3 regions of the Catenulispora sp. EB89 genome follow, and region 3 is predicted to be linked to each of the others. Evidence: riboswitches for the same ligand, from Rfam matches in the RefSeq annotation. Region 3 holds a riboswitch; each other region holds the start of a gene.

Region 1 (6,944 bases), on a different contig from region 3:
CGGATCCTCGGTGGCCAGGGAGAGGAGCTGTGTCGTCAGCAGCGTGCCGTTGTCGTCGTCGAGGTCGCCGTCGAGCACCACGATTCGCCGGCTGAATAGCTGCTCACGGGTGCGCCAACTGAACTGGGGTGTCTTTTCGTCTTCTGCCATGACTTCACCGTGCCCCGGCGGCCGACGGCTGAGAACGCGATGCTGCTCTGGGCGGATCAGCTCACAGCAGATCAGCCACTGCGAAGCTGGCGACGGAGCACGTCAGGAGCTTCGGCGAGCGAAGGACCGTACCAAGTGAGATGGCGCCCGGAGACCAGAGCGGCGGGCAGCCCGGGGAAAGCCTCGGGACCGTCGGAGGCGCTGAACGCGTAGGGCTCGTCGGGGAGAACCACGAGTTCGGCGCCGCCGGCGAGAAGTTCCGGCAGCGGGATCTTCGGATAGCGCTCGGCATGGTCGGAGTAGATGTTTCGTACGCCGAGCCGCGCCAGCACGTCGCCGGCGAACGTGTCGCGGCCCAGCACCATCCACGGCCGCCGCCAGATCGGGATGACAGCAGGGACCTCAGCCCCGGCCGCCACCTCAGCCCTCGCTGCCACCGCAGCCCAAGCCGCCTCCGCCGCGTCCAACCACCCGGGCCGGTCGAGCCCGCACCCGACCGTCAGCATCCGGTCCAGCTCCCGGAACGCCTCGTCCAGCGTCCGGATCTGCGTGACCAGCACCGAGACCCCGGCCGCGCGCAGCGCGTCGAGGTCGGCGCCCCGGTTCTCCTCCTCGTTCGCCACCACCAGATCCGGCGCCAGCGCGATGATCCGCGGGACGTCAGGGTTCTTCGTCCCCCCGATCCGCTCGACCTCCAGCTCCGCCGGGTGCGTGCACCACGCCGTGGCGCCGACCAGCAGCCGTGGTGCCGTCGCCGCGATCGCCTCGGTCAGCGACGGCACCAACGACACCACGCGCCGCATACCCCTGCCTTTCTAGAAGTCGTCGTCGAACGAGACGCTACCGCCGACCGCCACCTGGTACGCCGAGACCCGCCGCTCGAAGAAGTTCGACAGCTCCTGCACGTCCTGGAGCTCCATGAACCCCAGCGGGTTCGCCGTCCCGTACACCGGCTCCAGCCCCAGCTGCTCCAGCCGCCGGTCGGCGACGTGCTCCAGGTAGGCCCGCATGTCCGCCACCGGCAGCCCCGAGACCCCGGCGCCGAGCAGGTCCTCGGCGAACTGCGTCTCGCACTCGACCGCCTCGGCCAGCATCGCGCGCACCTGCTGTGCCATCTCGTCGTCGAACAGGTCCGGCTCCTCGGCGCGGACCGTCTCCACCACGTCGAAGGCGAAGGCCATGTGCATCGACTCGTCGCGGAACACCCAGTTGGTGCCCGACGCCAGGCCGTGCAGCAGGCCGCGCGAGCGCAGGAAGTACACGTACGCGAAGGCGCCGTAGAAGAACAGCCCCTCGATGCACGCCGCGAAGCAGATCAGGTTCAGCAGGAACGCCCGGCGGTCCTCGCGGGTCTCCAGCCGCTTCAGATCGCCCAGCGAGTCGATCCAGCGGAAGCAGAACTCTGCCTTGCGCCGGATCGACGGGATGTTCTCCACCGCCGCGAAGGCCTCAGTGCGCTCGTCCTCGTCCGGCACGTAGGTGTCGAGCAGGTTCAGGTAGAACTGGACGTGCACGGCCTCCTCGAACAGCTGCCGCGACAGGTACAGCCGGCCCTCGGGGCTGTTGACGTGCTGGTACAGGTTCAGCACGAGGTTGTTCGCGACGATCGTGTCGCCGGTGGCGAAGAACGCGACCAGGCGGGAGACCAGGTGGCGCTCGGCCGCCGAGAGCTTGTCCAGGTCGGTCAGATCGCTGTGCAGGTCCACCTCCTCCACGGTCCAGGTGTTCTTGATCGCGTCGCGGTAGCGGTCGAAGAAGTGCGGGTAGCGCATCGGGCGCAGGGTCAGGTCCAGACCCGGGTCGAGCAGCATGAGACGGATTTCCTTTACTGGCAGGCTTCGCAGGCTTCGGGGTTCTCCAGCGAGCAGGCGATCGCGTCGTCGTCGGCGATCACCGGCAGGTCGGCGGGGGTGGCCGTGGCGGCGGTGGCGGCGACCGTCGCCTGCTGGATCCGCGTCGCGGGCCGCGAGCGCAGGTAGTATGTGGACTTCAGCCCGGCCTTCCAGGCGTACATGTACATCGACGACAGCTTCCCGATCGTCGGCGCGGCCAGGAAGAGGTTCAGCGACTGCGACTGGTCGACGAACGGCCCGCGGGCCGCGGCCAGCTCGATCAGCGCCTTCTGCGGCAGCTCCCACGCCGTCCGGTACAGGGCCCTGATCTCCGCCGGCAGCGCCTCGACGCCCTGCACCGAGCCCTCGGCCCGCTTGATCGCCTCGCGCACCGCCGGGGTCCACAGCCCCAGCGCCTTCAGCTCGCCGACCAGCGCCGAGTTGATCTGCAGGAACTCCCCGGACAGCGTCTCGCGCTTGAACAGGTTCGACACCTGCGGCTCGATGCACTCGTAGCAGCCGGCGATGGAGGCGATGGTCGCGGTCGGGGCGATCGCCACCAGCAGCGAGTTGCGCAGGCCGGTGGCCGCGATCCGGCCGCGGACCCTGCTCCAGCGCGCGGCCAGCTCCGGCGAGGTGGCGACGTTCCACAGGTCCGGCTGCAGGTCGCCCTTCGCGGCGCGGGTGTCCGCGAACGCCGGGTGCGCGCCGAACTCCTCCGCCAGCCCGGCCGAGGTCTCCAGCGCGGTCAGGTAGATCTCCTCGGAGATCCGCGTCGACAGCTCCTGCGCCCGCGCGTCGTCGAAGGGCAGCCGCAGCGCGAAGAACACGTCCTGCAGCCCCATCAGGCCCAGCCCGACCGGACGCCAGCGCGGGTTCGACGCCGCGGTCTGCTCGCTCGGGTAGTAGTTGATGTCGATGACCCGGTCCAGGAAGACCACGGCGGTGCGGACCGTGGCGCGCAGCCGGTCCCAGTCGATCGCGTCGCGGGACGCGGTCAGGTGCGCGCCGAGGTTGATCGAGCCCAGGTTGCAGACGGCGGTCTCGGCGTCGGAGGAGACCTCGATGATTTCAGTGCACAGATTCGACAGGTGCACGGTGTTGCCGGGGACGCCGGTCTGGTTGCAGAGCTTGTTCGATGCGTCCTTGAACGTCATCCAGCCGTTGCCGGTCTGCGCCAGTGTGCGCATCATCTTGCCGTAGAGCTCACGCGCCGAGACCTGCCGGACGTAGCGGCCCTCGGCCTCGGCCGCGCGGTACGCCGCGTCGAACTCCGCGCCCCACAGGTCCGGCAGCTCCGGAACCTGGTCGGGGTCCATCAGGGACCAGAGGCCGTCGGCCTCGACGCGGCGCATGAACTCGTCCGGGATCCAGTTGGCCAGGTTCAGGTTGTGCGTGCGGCGCGCGTCCTCGCCGGTGTTGTCCCGCAGCTGGAGGAACTCCTCGACGTCCGGGTGCCACGGCTCCAGGTACACGCACGCCGCGCCCTTGCGCCGGCCGCCCTGGTTGACCGCGGCGACCGAGGAGTCCAGCGTGCGCAGGAACGGGACGATGCCGTTGGAGCGGCCGTTGGTGCTGCGGATCAGGGCGCCGCGCCCGCGGACCCGGGAGAAGCCGATGCCGATGCCGCCGGCGAACTTCGACAGGCGCGCGACCTGTTGGTAGCGGTCGTAGATGGAGTCCAGCTCGTCGCGCGGGGAGTCCACCAGGTAGCAGGACGACATCTGGGTGTGCCGGGTGCCGGAGTTGAACAGCGTCGGCGAGCTCGGCAGGTAGGCCAGCGAGGACATCAGGCGGTAGAAGCCGACGGCCTCCTGCGGGTCCTGCGACAGCCCGACGGCGACGCGCAGCAGGAAGTGCTGCGGGGTCTCGATCACGCGGCGGGTCACCGGGTGCCGCAGCAGGTAGCGGTCGTAGACGGTGCGCAGGCCGAAGTACTCGAAGCGGAGGTCGCCCTCGGGGTCGATCGCGGCGTCGAACCGCTCGGCCGCCGAGCTCACCAGAGCCTCCGTCACATCGCCGATCAGGCCCTCCCGATGCCCGACGGCGATGGACGCGCTGAAGCCGGTCGCGCCCTGGCCGGCGGCTTCGCGGGCGATGACCCCGGACAGCAGGCGGGCGGCGAGCTTCGAGTACTGCGGCTCCTCGCCGATGAGCTCGGCCGCGCTCTGGACGGCGAGGTCGGCGATCTGGTCGGCGGTGGCGTTCGGCGGCAGGCCGGCGAAGGTCTTGCGGGCCACGCGCGCCGCGTCGACGTCGGGCAGGTCCGCGGACTTGTCCGCGATCTCCGCTTCGAGCTGAGCCGCTGTCGTCGCTGTCGTCGCTGTCGTGGTCACCGGCGGCAGCGCCTGCGCCCCCGCGCGCCTCGCTGCGTCCGTGGTCTCGACATGTGTGAGCGTGACCGTCACAACCTTCTCCTCGCCAGTCGTAGGTCCGAGGTCCGAACCGTTGGCGAGCAGACACCGGAGGCACGCGAAAGCCGCGACGCGCTCCGCCGTCAGCCGTCCCACGCGGCCTCGGACCAGCCGTACCCCACGTCCGGGCACGGCACGGCTGGCAGGTCTTCGGACTCGCGGGCGCTCGCGGGCCCGGGGAGGACCGCGCGAACCTACTGGCCGTCACTTCCCAGGCCGGCGCCTTCCGGCGCCACTCGGCCCAGTGTGTACGACGGCTGTCGTTCCCACTCACCGCTGCGGGGCAGTCCCGGTCTCGCACCGGGTTCCCTCTTGCCTCGACCGCCGCCCTTGTGCGGGGCGGTGGTCGAACCAGCTGCATCGGACACCATATCTTGTGGCGGCGCTCAAATTCCAATCAACATGCTGTATGTCAGGGGACTACTGGAAGGTGGCGTGCGTCGGCCGCAGGTAGATCCGCACGCGGGTCGGCGCGTCGCCCACGGGACCGTCCATCGGCAGCGCGTAGCGGTCGGCCAGGACGGCGAAGAAGTCACCCTCCGGGTCCGGCTCGATGCGGTCCACGGTCCCGCGCAGCTCCAGGTAGCGGTACGGGGCCTCGGGGTCGTTGATGGAGACCGCGGCGTGCGGGCGGTCGTTGAGTTCCTTGTACTTCGCGCGCTTGGTCGAGGTGGTGAAGGACAGGAATTGGCCGTCCCACAGGAACCACATCGGGTTCACGTGCGGGGTGCCGTCGGCGCGGATCGTCGCCAGGTGGCAGAAGACGGGGCGCTCGAGCAGGTCGGTGTGGGATGCGGGGATGACGGACATGGGTCTACTCCAGTCGGGGACGGGGTTTCGGACAAGGGGAGATGTCGACTGGCAGCGATCAGGAAACGTGATCGTCGGTAGTGGCGGCGACGCCGGCCCGCATGACCGACCACCACTCGGCGACTCGCTCGGCGACGTCGGCGTGGCCGGACAGGATGCCCGAGACGTGCTGGACGCCCTGGAAGCCGGCGACCGAGGCCCGGGCCAGTGCGCCGGGATCGGCTCCGGGCCGGAGCTCGCCGCGGTCGGCGGCGGTGCGGAACAGGTCGGTCGAGGTGGCGATCCAGTCCACGAACGGCATGTGGACCGGCTCGGAGATCAGCGCGCGCTCGGCTTGCAGGCGGACCGTCGCGCGGACGATCGGGTCCTCGCGGATCTGCGCCGCGATGCGGGCGAAGACCTCGCCGAGGAGGTCGAGGACCCGATTGTGCGCCGGCGTCACCTCGGTGACCACCGAGGGCCACTGCTCGTAGCACTCCTCGACGATGGCCGCCGCGATGGCGGCCTTCGCCGGGAAGTGGAAGGCGAGGGCGCCCTTGGTGACGCCGGCGCGGGCCGCGATCTCGCTGGTGGTGGCCGTCGCGTAGCCGAGCTCTGCGAAGCACTCGGACGCGGCCAGCAGGATCGCGCGGCGGGTGCGGCGGGCGCGCTCCTGCGTGGGCTCGCTCGGGGTCCGGGGCTCGGCCGAGGCTCGGGAGCTGGCCGAGCCCCGGGAGCCGGCCGAGCCTCGCGAGTCGGCCGGCGGCGGCGTCACGTGCTCAGCTCCGGACCGCGACGACGGTCTTGCCGGGGCTGCGGTTCTCGGCCTGCGCGATGTGCGCCTCGGCGGCCTCGCTCCAGCCGATGACGCGCGGCGCCGGGATCGCCAGCCCCTCGGCGGTGAGCGCGAAGACCCCGGCGATGAGGTCGCCGACCGCGCCGGCGTCGCCCCGGGCCCGGTTGATGATGCTGAAGCCGGCCGTGGTCCAGTTGTTGCGGCGCAGGTCCGCCAGGCTCGGGGCGGCGGGGTCCGGCTGGCCGGCGGCGGCGCCGTAGCTGACCAGGCGGCCGCCGGGGGCGAGCAGCGCGGGCATCGCGGCCGACACGTCGCCGCCGATGGACTCCAGGACCACGTCGAACAGCGCGCCGTCGGCGGCCTCGCGGGCGTTGGCGGCGAACTCGGCGTCGCGGATCGCGGGGCGGTAGGCGGCGGCGAGGGTGGCGGCGGAGCGCGCGCTGGTGCCGCCGACCAGCGCCGTGGGGTGGCGCAGGGCCAGGACCGCCGCGAGCGCCTCGCCGACGCCGCCGCCGGCCCCGGTGACCAGGACGCGGTCGGTCGCGGCGACGTGCCCGGCCCGGGCCAGGCCGACGGCGGTGGCCCAGGTGAGCGGGACGGTGGTGGCGGCTTCGAGGGCGAGGCCGGCGGGGACCCGCGCGGCCAGGCCGGCCTCGGCGACGACGGTCTCGGCCAGGCCGCCGCCGTCGACGGTGAACGCCACGACGGTGTCGCCGACGGCGAAGCCGTTCACGCCCTCCCCGAGCGCGGTCACCTCGCCGCCGACTTCCATGCCCGGCACGAAGGGCCAGCTGCTCGCGTAGCCGGGCGCGCCGCGCCGGGCCAGGACGTCGACGAAGTTCAGGCCGGCGAAGCGGACCGCGATCGCGAGCCGGCCGGCGGCCGGGGTCGGCGCGGGGATGTCGACCTCTGCGACGTTCTCCGGACCGCCTGGCGCGCTGAACTGGATGGCCTTCATGATGG
Region 2 (6,944 bases), on a different contig from region 3:
GGTGAAGCCGCGGCCTGTCAGGGCTTTGATGATGCCGGTGGCGATCGTGGTCTTGCCGTGGCCGGAGGCCGGGGCGGCGATGACGACGCGCGGGACGGCCAGCGGTGACGAGGTCACCACTCGATGCCTTTCTGGCCCTTCTGACCGGCGTCCATGGGGTGCTTGACCTTGGTCATCTCGGTGACCAGGTCGGCGGCGTCGAGCAGCTCCGGCGCGGCGTCGCGGCCGGTGATGACGACGTGCTGGGTGCCCGGACGGTCGGCGAGGGTCTTCACCACGTCCTCGACGTCCACCCAGCCCCACTTCATCGGGTAGGTGAACTCGTCCAGGACGTACAGGCGGTAGGTCTCGGCGGCCAGGTCGGCTTTGATGCGCTCCCAGCCAGCGCGGGCGTTGTCGGCCTGCAGCTCGGGATCGGAGTGCAGGTCGCGCTGGATCCACGACCAGCCCTCGCCCATCTTGTGCCAGTCGACGACGCCGCCCTGGCCGGTGCGCGCGTGCAGCTCGCCGAGCGCCTTGAGCGCGGTCTCCTCGCCGATGCGCCACTTGGCCGACTTGACGAACTGGAAGACGCCGATCGGCCAGCCCTGGTTCCAGCCGCGCAGGGCCAGGCCGAAGGCGGCGGTGGACTTCCCCTTGCCGGGGCCGGTGTGCACGATCGTCAGCGGCCGGTTGCGGCGCTGGCGCGTGGTGAGGCCGTCGTCGGGGACGTGTTCGGGTTGGCCCTGCGGCATCAGGCGGCCCTCCGGTCGGAGCGGGGTCGGTTGCCGTGCACCGCCGCGGTGAGCGCGTCGGCGGCGAGGTCGGTGAGCGGCAGATGGTCGGCGGCGAGGTCGGCGGCCAGGCGCGCGGCCAGGCCCAGGCGGACCGGGCCGGACTCGCAGTCGACGACGACGGCGCTGCCGCCGAGGGTGGCCACGGCCTGGCGGAGGTGGGCCGCGGCGCGGCGGGTGTCGGCGAGAGGGTCGGCTCCGGCGGCACGCGAGGCTGTTGCGCGCGGCGAGGCGGTCGCGCGCGGCGCGGCGGCGGACGATGACGAGGAGATCGCCTGCGTGGCGCGGCCGTCGGTGACGACGAGGACCAGCGGCCGGCGGTTCGGGTCGCGCATGCGCTCGACGCGCAAAACGTCAGCGGCTTGCAGCAGGCCGGCGGCGAGCGGAGTGCGGCCGCCGGTCGGGAGCGAGGTGAGGCGGGCGGCGCCGGCGTCGACGGACCAGGTCGGCGGGAGGGCGACTTCGGCGTCGCGGCCTCGGAAGGTGACCAGGCCGACCTTGTCGCGGCGCTGGTAGGCGTCGAGGAGGAGGGAGAGGATCGCGCCCTTGACGGCGGCCATGCGTTGCCGGGCGGCCATCGAGCCGGAGGCGTCTACTACGAACAGGACGAGATTGCCTTCGCGGCCCTCGCGGATCGGCTCGCGCAGGTCTTCGGAGCGCAGGCGGATCGCGCCCTCGCGTCGGCCTCGGGCGACCTGCTCGGGCGCGGCGGCGCGGACGGTCGCGACGAGGTGGAGGCCGTGGGCTCCGGGACGTGCGCCGACCGTGCGGCCGCCGGTGGCGCGGGCGCGGGAGCGGCGGCCTTCGGCGCCGGTGCCGACGCCGGAGACCTGTAACAGGCGGGCTTTGAAGGGCTCGCTCGGAGTCGCCACTCCCTGCTCACCCGCGGCGGCAGAGCGCGGCCGGCGCGCGGCATCCGGAGCGGCTTCGGTCGACTCGACAGGAGAGTCCGCGCCGACCGCGTCGGGTCCGGCGGTGGCCTCGGGACCGGACTGCGGCGTGCGGGACCGCTCGGGATCGGTGTCCGGTGCGGCGGCGGCGCGCGGGTCGTTCGGCTGGTTCGGGGCGTCGGGAGTGTCGGAACCGTCGCCATCAGGGCCGCCGGGGCCAGGGCCGGGATCAGGGTCCTCATCCCCGTCCGCAGCATCATCCATGGCCTCGTCCAAGCGCTCCTCGTCCAGCCCCGGCGCGTCGAACGGATGCCGCCGTCGCCGGTGCGGCAGCGCCAGCATCGCCGCCTGGCGCACGTCCTCGGCGATGACCTCAGTCCGGCCGGCCCAGGCGGCGAGCGCCGTCGCGGCGCGTGCCGTGACCAGGTCCGCGCGCATCCCGTCGACCTCGAAGGCCGCGCAGATGCGGGTGATCCGCAGCAGTTCCGCGTCCGGCAGCGTCACCGACGGCAGCAGCGCACGCGCGGCCTCGATGCGTGCGGCCGTCTCCTTGTCCGCCTGCTCCCAGGCCGCGGCGAAGCCCTCCGGGTCGGCCTCGTACGCCAGTCGCCGACGCACGACCTCGGCGCGCTCGGCGGGGTCGCGGCTCGCGCGGACCTCGACGGTCAGGCCGAAGCGGTCGAGCAGTTGGGGCCGCAGCTCGCCTTCTTCCGGGTTCATCGTGCCGACCAGCAGGAAGCGTGCGGCGTGGGAGATCGAGACGCCTTCGCGCTCGACGTGCGCGACGCCCATGGCGGCCGCGTCGAGGAGGAGGTCGACGAGGTGGTCGTGCAGGAGGTTGACCTCGTCCACGTAGAGCAGGCCGCGGTGCGCCGCCGCCAGCAGGCCCGGTTCGTAGGCCGCGACGCCGGAGGCCAGTACCTTCTCCAGGTCCAGGGAGCCCACGAGCCGATCCTCTGTCGCGCCGACGGGCAGCTCGACGAGGCGCGCCGGGTGGGACTGCGAGGCCACGGCGCCGGCCGCGGATGCGGAGGACGCTGAGGGTGCGGAGGGTGCGGAGGAAGCGGAGGACGCGGTGTGCGGGCCGTCGGGGCAGGCGGGGTCGGGCGCGGCGGGGTCGCAGGAGAAGCGGCAGCCGGGGACCACGGCGATCTGCGGCAGCACCGCGGCCAGGGCGCGCACGATCGTCGACTTCGCGGTGCCCTTCTCGCCGCGCACGAGGACGCCGCCGACGGCCGGGGACACGGCGTTCAGCAGCAGGGCCAGCCGGAGGTCGTCAAGACCCACGACGGCGGTGAACGGGTACGGCGGCACGCCGGATCAGCTCCTCACGGGTATCCACGCCCGACAGGTCTCTTCACAAGAACACGCCGCGGGAGCGGCGTGCCGGGGGACGGTCGTAGTCTCCTGACTCTCAGATCCGCGCGCCTGCCCGGCCTTCCCAGAACGCTGACGTCCCAGTGGCTTCGCAAGCGGGAGGCGCTCCCTGATCACAGTGGCGGGACCGTTCCGGATTCGCACCGGATTCCTGCCGACCATCCCGCGTGCAGCATCCCGCAGCGATCATCGGGCGTCAAACCGCGCCCGGGCGGCGCCGGCTGGCGGAATGGCCGGTTCTATCCCTCAATGGGAGGGTGAGCGAGCGACGGCGCAGACCCCGTGTCCTGGGTGAATACGAGCTGGACGGTGGCGCGTTCGCGCTGGCGCGGGGTGAGCAACGCGACACCCCCACGTCCGCACCGCAGCAGCGGCTGCGCGCGCTCGGGCGGCCCGGGACGCTGTGGCGGGCCGTGCTGCGCCGGATCCGGACGACCTGACTCCGGGGAGAACTACACAAGGACTACAGCGGAACAGGACTACAGCGGAGGCCCGTCCCCCGGGTCCTCCTGGTAGGAGTACCGCTGTTCCTTCCACGGGTCCCCGATGTTGTGGTACCCGCGCTCCTCCCAGAACCCGCGCCGGTCCGTCGTGAGGTACTCGATCCCGCGAACCCACTTGGGGCCCTTCCACGCGTACAGGTGCGGCACGATCAGCCGCAGCGGGAAGCCGTGCTCGGGGGTGAGCGGGACGCCGGCGTAGTGCGTCGCGAACAGGACGTTCTCGCGCAGCAGATCCTCGATGCGCAGGTTCGAGCTGTAGCCGTACTCCGCCCAGACCGTGACGTGCGTCGCGTCCGGGGCCGGCGGCGCGAGCTCGAGGACGGTGCGGCCGCTGACGCCGCGCCAGGGGGCGTCCAGCATCGTGAACTTGGTGACGCAGTGGAAGTCGGCGGTCACCTCGACGGACGGCAGCGCCCCGAACTCCTCGTGGAACCAGATCGCCTGCGCGCCGTCGGCGGTGGCGCCCGTCACGCGGAAGTCCCAGGTCGCGGGCTTGAAGCGGGGCACCGGGCCGTAGTGCAGCACCGGCCACTCCCCGCGCTGCATGCGCTGGCCGGGCGGGAGCCGATCGTCGGACTGCACCGTCTCGCCTTCTGTGTCCACCCCTGATCCCGGCTGCCCCATGGGGACCATCGTCCCAGATGTGGTGCACCGCACGTACCGCGGGGACTTGGCAGGTGGCCGTTAGGTAGCTTAGGCTCCCCTAAGTCTGCCGATCCCGAACCCGCCGAGCGCCGGAGCCCCGCTTGTACGCCTGCATATGCCACGCAGTGACCACCGCCGAGGTGGACGCCGTCGTCGCGCTAGGTGCCAAGTCGGTCAAGCAGGTGCGCAAGGCGACCGGCGCGGGCTCCGCGTGCGGGACCTGCGTGAAGCGGCTGAGCTGCCTGCTCGCCGCGGCCCGGGTCGCCGACTCGGCGCCGGTGGACTCGATGCCCGAGGCCGAGCGGCTGCCGGTGCCCGCGCCGACGCGCCCGGCACGCCCCGCGCTCCCGGCCCTCCCGGTGTTCGAGCACGCGCCGGACTGCCCGGCCGCGCTGCCGGCCCTGGGCTGAACCCGCTGGTCATCCTCACGGCGGGGCACTTCGGCGAGCCCGAGGACGTCCCCATTCGGCGCAATCCGCGCACACGCCGTTACCTCCCGGATCGGCGGCTCTGGCAGTATCGGACGCCATGCAGGGTGACAAGGACATCATCGCGTTCCTCAACGAGCAGCTCACAGCCGAACTGACGGCCATCAACCAGTACTGGCTGCACTACAAGCTGCAGGACAACCGCGGCTGGAAGAAGCTCGCCGAGTACACCCGCAGCGAGTCCATCGACGAGATGAAGCACGCGGACAAGCTCGCGGAGCGCATCATCTTCCTGGAGGGACTGCCCAACTTCCAGAAGCTGTTCCCGCTGGAAATCGGCCAGACCGTCACCGAGATGTTCAACGCCGACATGAAGGTCGAGGTCGCGGCCGTGGAGCGGCTGCGCAACGGCATCAAGCTGATGCGCGAGCGTGGGGACGTCACGTCAGCGAACCTGTTCGAGGAGATCCTCGCCGACGAGGAACACCACATCGACTACCTGGAGACCCAGCTGGACCTGATCGGCCAGCTCGGGGAGCCGCTGTACATCGCGCAGCTGGTGGAGCAGCCGGACGCGTCCTGAGACGGACGGCGGGGTCGGGAGAAGCCGGCGGGACGGTTTCTCCCGGGGGAAGCGGAACGCGGTATTCGCCATGGGGTGGAAACTCCCCCGTCGTCATACCTGCGAGCGCCTACGAGGCCGTCGCTGACGGCGCGGCCGTCCGCTCGACGATCCCCGGTTCGGGTGGGACAACTTCTTTTCGAAGGTGGTCGCGGCGTGCCGGACAAACCCCGGTCCAGGCCGTCGCCGAATTCCATGGTGCCGTCGGCGCTGATCAGATGGCACGGTTCGGCGAGTCCGATTCCGTCAGCGGAATCCTCACCGCCCTCGGCGCGTACCTCGGCAGGCCGAGCTACTGGGCGCACGACGCGCTCGCGCCCTGCTTCACCGAGCGCCGGATGGCTTAGCCGGGGTCCGGACCCTGAGAAACCCTCGGGGTCGCCCCTGATGCGCCGGCGGCGACTGGCGTGTGACCATGGCTGGCATGCTGCGACCGTCCTCCGCCGGGGTGCGTGGTGCCTCCGGTCCGCTGCTGGTGGCTGTGGGCGTCGTGGTCGTGACGGCGCTCGACGGGCCCAGTTCCGCCGATCAGATGCGGGCTCTGATACCGCTGGCCGCGGTGGTGGTCGGCATGGTGCTGGTGCTGCGGGATCTGGCTGCGGAGCGGCGCGGGACGTGGCTCGGCGTGCGGGATCGGGGGCGGCGGGCGGTCGATGCCCGGACCGCGATCGGGGCGCTGGTCATCGGTGGTGCGCTGGTGCGGCTGCTGACGAATGGTGCTTCGTTCGCCGCGGAGACCAGTGCGGTCGTCGCGGCGCTCATCCTGTTCTCCGGCGGGGTGTTGATCGCGCTGCCGTATCTGCTGCGGGTGCTGCGCGATCTCGACGCCGAGCGGGCCGAGCGCATCCGCGCGCAGCAGTTCGGCGAGGTCGCGGCGCACATGCACGACTCGGTGCTGCACACGCTGACGCTCATCCAGCGCGCCGATCCGGCTGACGTCGCGGGGCTGGCGCGGGCTCAGGAGCGAGAGCTGCGGGCCTGGCTCTACGACCGGCGAGGGCGGGCGGAGGACGGGACGGAGCCGGAGACGTTCGCGGCGGCGGTGCGGGCCGCGGCGGCCGAGGTGGAGGACCGGCACGGGGTGCGGGTCGAGGTGGTCGCGGTCGGGGACGCGGAGCTCGGGGACGGGCTCGGCGCGTGCGTCGCGGCCGCGCGCGAGGCGCTGGTGAACGCGGCGAAGTACGCCGGGGGCGCGCCGATCTCGGTGTTCGCGGAGGTGGAGGACGAGGGCTCGGCGGGGCAGCGGCGGGTCGCGGTCTACGTGCGGGATCGCGGGCCCGGCTTCGAGCTGGACGCGGTGGGGGCGGACCGGATGGGGATCCGGGAGTCGATCGTCGGGCGGATGGCGCGGCACGGCGGGGTGGCCGAGGTGCGGACGGCGCCAGGGGCCGGGACCGAGGTTCGATTGGAGATGCGCTGTGAGTGACGAAGCACGCGAAGAAGCAGGCGTTGACGGAGGCATCGTCAGCGATTCCCGGGCAGCGGATCCGATCACGGTCGTCCTCGTCGACGACCACCAGATGTTCCGCGCCGGAGTCCGCACCGAGCTGCGCCGAGCCGCCGAGGCCGCGGGGACGGCGATCGAGATCGTCGGCGAGGCGGACGACACCGACCGGGCCGTCGCTGTCATCACGGCGACCCGGCCGCAGGTCGTGCTCCTCGACGTGCACCTGCCGGGTGGCGGCGGCGTCGAGGTGCTGGCGCGG
Region 3 (6,944 bases):
GGGTCGCAGGGTCCGGTAGACGGTGCGCAGCAGCGTCGACTTGCCGCTGCCGTTCGGTCCGACCAGCGCGACGAGTTCGCCGGGGGCGATCCGCAGATCGACGTCGGACAGGATCGGGCGGGTGTCGATGTCGACACACACGCCCTTCAGCTCCAGCTGCATTCAGCCACCCGCCCTGGCGGTGCGGCGGCGGAGCAGCCACAGGAAGAACGGGGCGCCCAGCACGGTGGTGACCAGGCCGACCGGAAGCTCGTCCGGCCGGTTCAGCGTGCGGGCGACGAGATCGACGAGCACCAGGAACACCGCTCCCGCCAAAGCCGCGACCGGCAGGACCCTGCGATGGTCGGCCCCGACGGCGAATCGCGTCATGTGCGGCACCATCAGCCCGACGAACCCGATTCCGCCGACCACCGACACGATCGACGCGGTCAGCAGCGACCCGATGACCAGCAGCAGCGCACGTTGTGCCGCCACCGGGACGCCGAGACCGGCGGCGGCGTCCTCCCCGGCGGAGAGCGCGTTGAGGCGCCGCCCCTGCGCCAGCAGGACCGCGAGACAGAGGACGATGACCGCGGTCGGAAGCCCGAGATCGCTCCACTTCGCGCCTGCCAGGCTGCCCATGAGCCAGAACATCATGCCCTGCAACTCCGTCGGATTCAGGCGCAGCTGGAGATAGGTGGTCACTCCGTTGCCCAGATAGCCGACGGCGATCCCGGCGAGCACCAACCACGAGTCCAGAAGCCGGCCGCCGCGCTGCGCCAGCAGATAGACGGCGACCACGGTGAGCAGCGCGGTCACGAAAGCAGCTCCGGTCTGGCCGAGCCCGCCGACCACCCCTCCGGCGACCGCGATACCGACCGCCCCCAACGACGCGCCCGAGGAGACGCCGAGGATGTAGGGGTCTGCCAGCGGATTGCGGACCAGGGCCTGAAAGGCGACGCCCGCCACCGAAAGCCCCGCGCCGGCCACCGCCGCCAACAGCACCCGCGGCACCCGGATCTGCCACACGATCTGGTCCCGCAGCGGATCGGTGGTCCCGGTGTGGAAGAGGTGCGCCCCGACCACGCGCCAGACGGCGCCGAGCGGCTCGTTCACCGATCCGAGCGAGATCCCGATCGCGGCGGCGCCGACGAGGGCCACGGCCAACGCCGCGAGCAGGACTCCGAACGGGATTCCGGACAGCAGGTGCGGGCCGCGCCGTCGCCGCGTGGGGCGCCGCGCCAGGCGACGTGCGGGGCGAAGTGCGAGGCCATGCGCCGGGGTCACGGCTTCGGCGCCCTCAGTCGTGGTCCCGGCTGCGGCCTCAGCCACCGTCTCAGCCGCAGCCTCAGCCACCGCCTCAGCAGCCGTCTCAGCCACGGCCCCGGATCACCTTCGAGATCTTCTCCACAGCCCACGCGTTCATCGGACCCAGATACACGCCGTCGGACGCCACGGCGTAGGTCCTGGTCTTCGAGGCGTTCCACTGCGGATACGCGGCGAACAGCTTCGCCGCCTCCGCGTCCGGCTTCTCGCTCGGCGTGAACTCGCCGACGACCAGGACGTCCACGTCGGCGGCGGCGAGCTGTTCGGCGTTGAGGGTGCGCGTGGTGTCGGAGTCCTTGCCGGCGAAGGAGTTCACGCCGCCGGCCGCGGCGATCACCTTGTCGTAGATGCCGCCGGTCATGATCGCGGGCAGGCCGTTGGCGTTCATCATCGACATGCCGGGGTAGGCGATCAGCACCTTCTTGGGCGGCGTTCCGGGGTTCGACTTCTGCACCGCGTCGATCCGGTCGCGCAGCTCGGTGACCTGGTCGGCGGCCCGCTGCTGGACGTCGAAGATCCGGCCGAGCAGGGTCATGAAGTCGAAGGAGGAGTCGATGCCCTGGGTCGCCAAGGCCTTCTTCTCGGCGCCGGTGGCGTTCGGATCGCCTTGAGCGCAGTTGGTCGGGTTCACCAGGCTGTTGATCCCGGCCGCGGCGAGCTGTCCCCGAGTGGCCATGCCGTTCTTGGCGTCGAAGCCGCCGGCCCAGGTGGACACGACGAGGTCCGGCCTGGCGGCGAGGACCTGTTCGGCGGGGACGTCGAAGTTCTTGTTCATCGTCAGGCCGCCGGTGGGGAGTGCGTCGATCTTCGCGACCATCTCCGGGTCGTCGGAGACGCCGTAGTGCTGGGCGTCGGCCAGGATCGTCTTGTCCAGGCCGAGCATGATGAAGCTCTCGACCTCGCCGACCGATGTGCCGTTCAGGATCAGGACCCGGCTCGGCGCCTTCTGGAACGTGATCTTCTGGCCGCAGTTGTCGATGGTCAGCGGGTAGGCGGTCCTGGCCGGCGTTGTCGTCGGCGGCTGCGTGCCGGTGATGCCTGCCGAGTTTCCGGCGGCCGTCCCGGACGACGCGCTGCTCCCACACGCGGTGGTGAGCGACGCCAGCAGCGCGAACGCTGCCGTGCCGACAAGGAAGGCCCGCCCCGAGAGTTTCATCCTGTGCTCCACGGAAGGAGTAGTCGGGGCGGGCCGCGCTTCAGTTCCCGAGCGAGGCGACCAACGTGCTGCGGGCCCGGGACACGCGGGACCGGACGGTCCCGATCGGGGTTCCGATCACGAGGGCGGCCTCGTCGTACGGCAGGCCGACCATCGCGGTCAGCACGAACGCCGTCCGGCGGTCCTCGGGCAGCGCGGCGACCAACTGGGCCAGCACCACGCCCTCCTCGAAGCCGGGCAGCCCGTCGGGCTGCGCACGCTCGGCCGCGCCCAGCCAGTCGTCGGTGTCCGCGAGCCGCGGCCGGGCCGAGGCCCGGCGGATGCGGTCGACGACGGTGCGCCGGGCGATCGCGCGCAGCCAGGTCTGCGCCGACGACCGGCCCTGGAAGGCCGGCAGCGCACGCAGGACCCGCAGGTACGTGTCCTGCGTGAGGTCGTCGGCGTCCTGCGGGCTGCCGCTCAGGCGCACGACGTAGCGGCGCACGTCGGGCCTGGTCGCCTGGATGAAGCGCTCGACGGCGGCCGGGTCGCCGTCCCGGGCGGCCAGGGCCAGCGCGTCGACGTCGGCTTGATCGACCGGGTGTTTCAGCGCAGGGGTCATCACCGTGTGTCCTTGCTGGAGAAAAAGAGACACGGCGACGCGGGATCACGTCGCCGGACAGGGCCGTCTACCGGACGGCGACCCCGGCCGGCGGCCCGCGGGAGATGATGACGTGGACGAGCAGGAGCTGGCGCAGCGGCGCAGCACTCTGGCTCACAACCGGCACACTGGGCGCCTGCGGCACGGGAACAACCACCCGGAACAGCAGCGCCAGCGGCGGGAGAAGGAAGGTCGCCGCCGAAGCCAGCAACCGGAAGACCGCGCGTTCACCGGTCGCGAGCCAGAGGCCTACTACGGTGGCGGCGGCGAGGTGCGCGGTAAGCATCCCCCAACTGTCGGAGCCGAGGAAGCCCGGGTCTGAGGACATGCCAGGCATGGTCATTCCGGCCATGGCCGGTGCGGGAGACAGGACCTGGCCGACTTCGAACCAGACGTGCAGCCCGGCTTGGGCACCGATCGTCAAGGCGACGACATGGACGATGCCGCGCTGTTTCGCAGAGAGCAGCCAGGCCAGCCCGAAAGTCGCCTCACCGGCGATGGCCAGCGCCCACCACGGCACCGACCGCCCGGACATCGACAAGTGCGCGGCCGTGGCCAGCAGCGTGCACACGGCCGCGAACATCGCAGACCGCACGGCGCGCAGTCCCCAGTCGACACTCATGACGGTGCCATCGTCGCATCCGCACGCCGCCGGGCTTCCGCTAGCCCTCCTCGCCGGCCGCGTTCCACCTCCGCTCAACGCGCGCGATCTTCCAGTACGCGATCGCCGCCACCCAGACAGCCACGAACGCGCCGACGATCACGAACCCGACGTTGTTCAGGTTCAGGTTCGCGATCCAGTCGGTGACCGGGTTGGCGAACCCGAACTGGTCGTGGACCACGCCGATCAGCTCGACGCTGCCGATGACCAGGGCGACGGCCACCGACAGGCCGGTGATCGTGAGGTTGTAGTAGACCTTGCGGATCGGGTTGGAGAAGGCCCAGTGGTAGGCGAAGTTCATGAAGGTGCCGTCGAGGGTGTCGAACAGGGTCATGCCCGCGGTGAACAGCAGCGGCAGGCACAGGATCGCGTACCAGGGCAGCCCGGCGGCGGCGCTGGAGCCGGCCAGCGCGAGCAGCAGGACTTCGGTGGCGGTGTCGAAGCCGATGCCGAACAGCAGGCCGACCGGGTACATCTGGCCGGGCCGGGTGATGGACTTGGTGAGCCGGCCCAGGATCCGGTTCATGAAGCCGCGCTTGTCCAGCTGCGCGGTCAACGCGGCCTCGTCGTACTCGCCGCGGCGCATCGCCTTGTAGACCTTGTAGATGCCGATCAGCGCGACCAGGTTCAGGATCCCGATCAGGTACAGGAACGTGCCGGAGGCGGTCGTGGACACCACGCCGAGGGACTGGCGCGTGCCGGACTTGTCGTCGGTGAGGCTCGTGGCCTGCCGTGCCCCGGCGGCGATCCCGGCGGCCAGCGCGACGACGATGGTCGAGTGCCCGAGCGCGAACCAGAACCCGACCGACACCGGCCGCTTCCCGTCGGCCATCAGCTTGCGCGTGGTGTTGTCGATCGCGGCTATGTGGTCGGCGTCGAACGCGTGGCGCATCCCGAGCGTGTAGGCGGTGATGCCGAGCCCGAAGCCGAAGACCTGCTTGCCGACCGTGTAGTGGTGCGGCGCGACCAACCCGGCCAGGATCCCGAACGCGGCCACGTGCATCGCCACGATCACCGCCAGCAACCCGCCGAACCGGAGCCAGTCGCCCCGCAGCCAGCGCACCGGCCCCGCGGACGAATCCCGGACAGCCCGGACAGAACGGTTCGCAGGCACGCTCACGCGGCTCGCCTCCAGCACCTCGTGGATGGTCGATGTTCGGTGCCGTGGCCGGTCTCCTGGCTGACGGGTCGAAGCCCCGGCCCCGCCTTCCCAGACGCGTCACGCGTCCAGTGGCCGCCGCCGCGCCAGACAAGCGCGGCCGGCGTGGAGCCGGTGCATTCCCGATCACAGTGGCGAGGGCCGCTCCGGTTTTCCACCGGTCTTCCCGAGCACCACGGCATGGTCACCGTAGCGAGCGGGTCGGAGGCGGGCAAGGCGGGGCCTCTGGCTTGTGCGCCACATCCGCCTCCGGCTTGACGCCGCCGTCCTCCGGTGGTCAGATCCCGGGGGCATTGCCGCACTGTCGCACGGCCGCACTGTCGCATTGCCGATCAGGATTCTTCGACGTGGGTGGGGATGGGGCTATGAGCGATCAGGGAGCTCGGGACGAGAAGTCCGCACGCGTGCGGGTCGCCGCCGAGCGTGCGGCCCAGCAGCGCAAGAGCATGCAGCGCCGCAGGCTCGGCATACTCGCGGTGGTAGTGGTGGTGATCGGGGTCTGCGTCGGCGTCGGGCTCGCGGTGAGTTCGAACTCCGCCAAGCCGAAGGCCTACACCCCGCCGACCGACGGCTCCGTGGTCGCCGACAAGTACGCGAACCCCGCGAACAAGGCGACGGCCCTGTCCTACGGCCCCGCGTCGGCCCCGCACACCCTGACGATCTTCGAGGACTTCCGCTGCCCCTACTGCAAGGCGCTGGAGACGGGATCGGCGTCCGTCTACAAGGCCTACGTCGCCAACGGAACACTGCGCGTGCTCTTCCACCCGGTGACCCTCATCGACACCCACGACAACGGCAGCGGCTCGCTCCAGTCCGGCAACGCCGCCGCGTGCGCCGCGGCCGCCGGGAAGTTCGACGAGTACCACGACGTGCTCTTCGCCCACCAGCCGGACGAGACCACCGACGGCTACAGCAGCACCGCGACGCTGATCTCGCTGGCCAAGCAGGTCCCGGGACTGGACACGCCGGCGTTCGAGACGTGCGTCAACGCCGGCACGTACAAGGGCCTGGTCCAGCAGAACTGGTCGGACTTCAACACGCTGCAACTCCAGGGGACGCCGACGCTGATGCTCGACGGCAAGACCCTCTCGCTGCCGAACAACTTCTGGCTGGCGTCGAAGGACGGGTCGTCGCTGGCCGGGTCGGACCCGGCGGTGCTGAAGCAGGTGTTCCAGAGCGCGGGGCTGCCGGCGCTGTCGTAGCGGTCCTGAGAACTGCCCCCGGCGGGTCGGGAACCAGCCGGGGTTCGCCTACGACTATCACTTCAGAGCGCACCGTCCGCGGCACCGTACGGGTGCCCGTTTCCCGGGTCGCGCGACGATTTCGAGTGCTTGTAGGTGTTCATGAGGCGGCTTCGTGAGCTGGGCCGGCGGCTCAGCGGGTCCGGCCGGGTGCTGGCGTTCGTCGTGCTGTTGGCGGGGTTGTACGCCGGGGCGCTGGGCATCGGGCACCTGGCCGGGCCGGTCGCCCCCGATCTGGTTCCCGGCGTGCCGCCGGTCGGACGACAGCCACCCCCGGGGATGCCGGGGATGGGTGGCATGCGGTGAGCGCCCCGACCGTCACCGATCTCGTAGTCGGCGGCATGACCTGCGCCGCATGCGTCAGTCGCGTGGAACGGCGCCTGGCCCGCGTCGACGGCGTCTCGGCCGGCGTGAACCTGGCCACCGGCCGGGCCCGCATCCTGCATCCGGCGCACATCCCGGTCCAGGACCTGATCGCCGCGGTCGAGCAGGCCGGATACACGGCGTGCCTGGTCTCCGCCGCCGCCCCGCCGGAGTCGGAGCCCGAGCCGCCAACCGACCGCGAACGCCTGCTCGGCGTCGCCGCGATGGCCGTGCCGGTCATCCTCCTGTCCATGATCCCGGCGTTCCAGTTCCGCAACTGGCAATGGTTCTGCTTCCTCCTCGCCGCGCCAGTCGTGACCTGGGGCGCCTGGCCCTTCCACCGCCGAGCCCTGCTCAACCTGCGGCACGCCACCGCGACCATGGACACCCTGGTGAGCCTTGGCATCCTCGCGTCCTTC

What was found. A riboswitch is a leader RNA that binds a small molecule or an ion and turns the genes downstream of it on or off. The one in region 3 is predicted to bind cobalamin.
Region 1: it holds a riboswitch for cobalamin, as region 3 does, so the genes downstream of both, ABH920_RS37545 (ribonucleoside-diphosphate reductase subunit alpha) here and ABH920_RS25485 (HoxN/HupN/NixA family nickel/cobalt transporter) in region 3, are expected to answer to the same signal.
Region 2: it holds a riboswitch for cobalamin, as region 3 does, so the genes downstream of both, ABH920_RS28955 (VWA domain-containing protein) here and ABH920_RS25485 (HoxN/HupN/NixA family nickel/cobalt transporter) in region 3, are expected to answer to the same signal.

Annotation. Positions count from the first base shown of each region.
Region 1 covers NZ_JBGCCU010000024.1:35,551-42,494, reverse strand. Annotated here, with positions in the region: gene ABH920_RS37560 (ClpP family protease) at 1-150, opposite strand, end outside; gene ABH920_RS37555 (helical backbone metal receptor) at 222-953, opposite strand; gene ABH920_RS37550 (ribonucleotide-diphosphate reductase subunit beta) at 966-1,961, opposite strand; gene ABH920_RS37545 (ribonucleoside-diphosphate reductase subunit alpha) at 1,976-4,267, opposite strand; cobalamin riboswitch at 4,520-4,767, opposite strand; gene ABH920_RS37540 (PPOX class F420-dependent oxidoreductase) at 4,817-5,206, opposite strand; gene ABH920_RS37535 (ScbR family autoregulator-binding transcription factor) at 5,265-5,960, opposite strand; gene ABH920_RS37530 (zinc-binding alcohol dehydrogenase family protein) at 5,965-6,939, opposite strand.
Region 2 covers NZ_JBGCCU010000015.1:116,461-123,404, forward strand. Annotated here, with positions in the region: gene ABH920_RS28945 (cobyrinate a,c-diamide synthase) at 1-120, opposite strand, end outside; gene cobO (cob(I)yrinic acid a,c-diamide adenosyltransferase) at 114-734, opposite strand; gene ABH920_RS28955 (VWA domain-containing protein) at 734-2,977, opposite strand; cobalamin riboswitch at 3,066-3,192, opposite strand; gene ABH920_RS28960 (hypothetical protein) at 3,298-3,480, shown strand; gene ABH920_RS28965 (sulfite oxidase-like oxidoreductase) at 3,520-4,167, opposite strand; gene ABH920_RS28970 (bacterioferritin-associated ferredoxin) at 4,290-4,598, shown strand; gene bfr (bacterioferritin) at 4,717-5,199, shown strand; gene ABH920_RS28980 (hypothetical protein) at 5,457-5,585, shown strand; gene ABH920_RS28985 (sensor histidine kinase) at 5,663-6,664, shown strand; gene ABH920_RS28990 (LuxR C-terminal-related transcriptional regulator) at 6,759-6,944, shown strand, end outside.
Region 3 covers NZ_JBGCCU010000012.1:229,371-236,314, forward strand. Annotated here, with positions in the region: gene ABH920_RS25460 (ABC transporter ATP-binding protein) at 1-162, opposite strand, end outside; gene ABH920_RS25465 (FecCD family ABC transporter permease) at 163-1,158, opposite strand; gene ABH920_RS25470 (ABC transporter substrate-binding protein) at 1,352-2,461, opposite strand; gene ABH920_RS25475 (sigma-70 family RNA polymerase sigma factor) at 2,502-3,062, opposite strand; gene ABH920_RS25480 (hypothetical protein) at 3,130-3,723, opposite strand; gene ABH920_RS25485 (HoxN/HupN/NixA family nickel/cobalt transporter) at 3,764-4,882, opposite strand; cobalamin riboswitch at 4,911-5,114, opposite strand; gene ABH920_RS25490 (DsbA family protein) at 5,287-6,123, shown strand; gene ABH920_RS25495 (hypothetical protein) at 6,265-6,468, shown strand; gene ABH920_RS25500 (heavy metal translocating P-type ATPase) at 6,504-6,944, shown strand, end outside.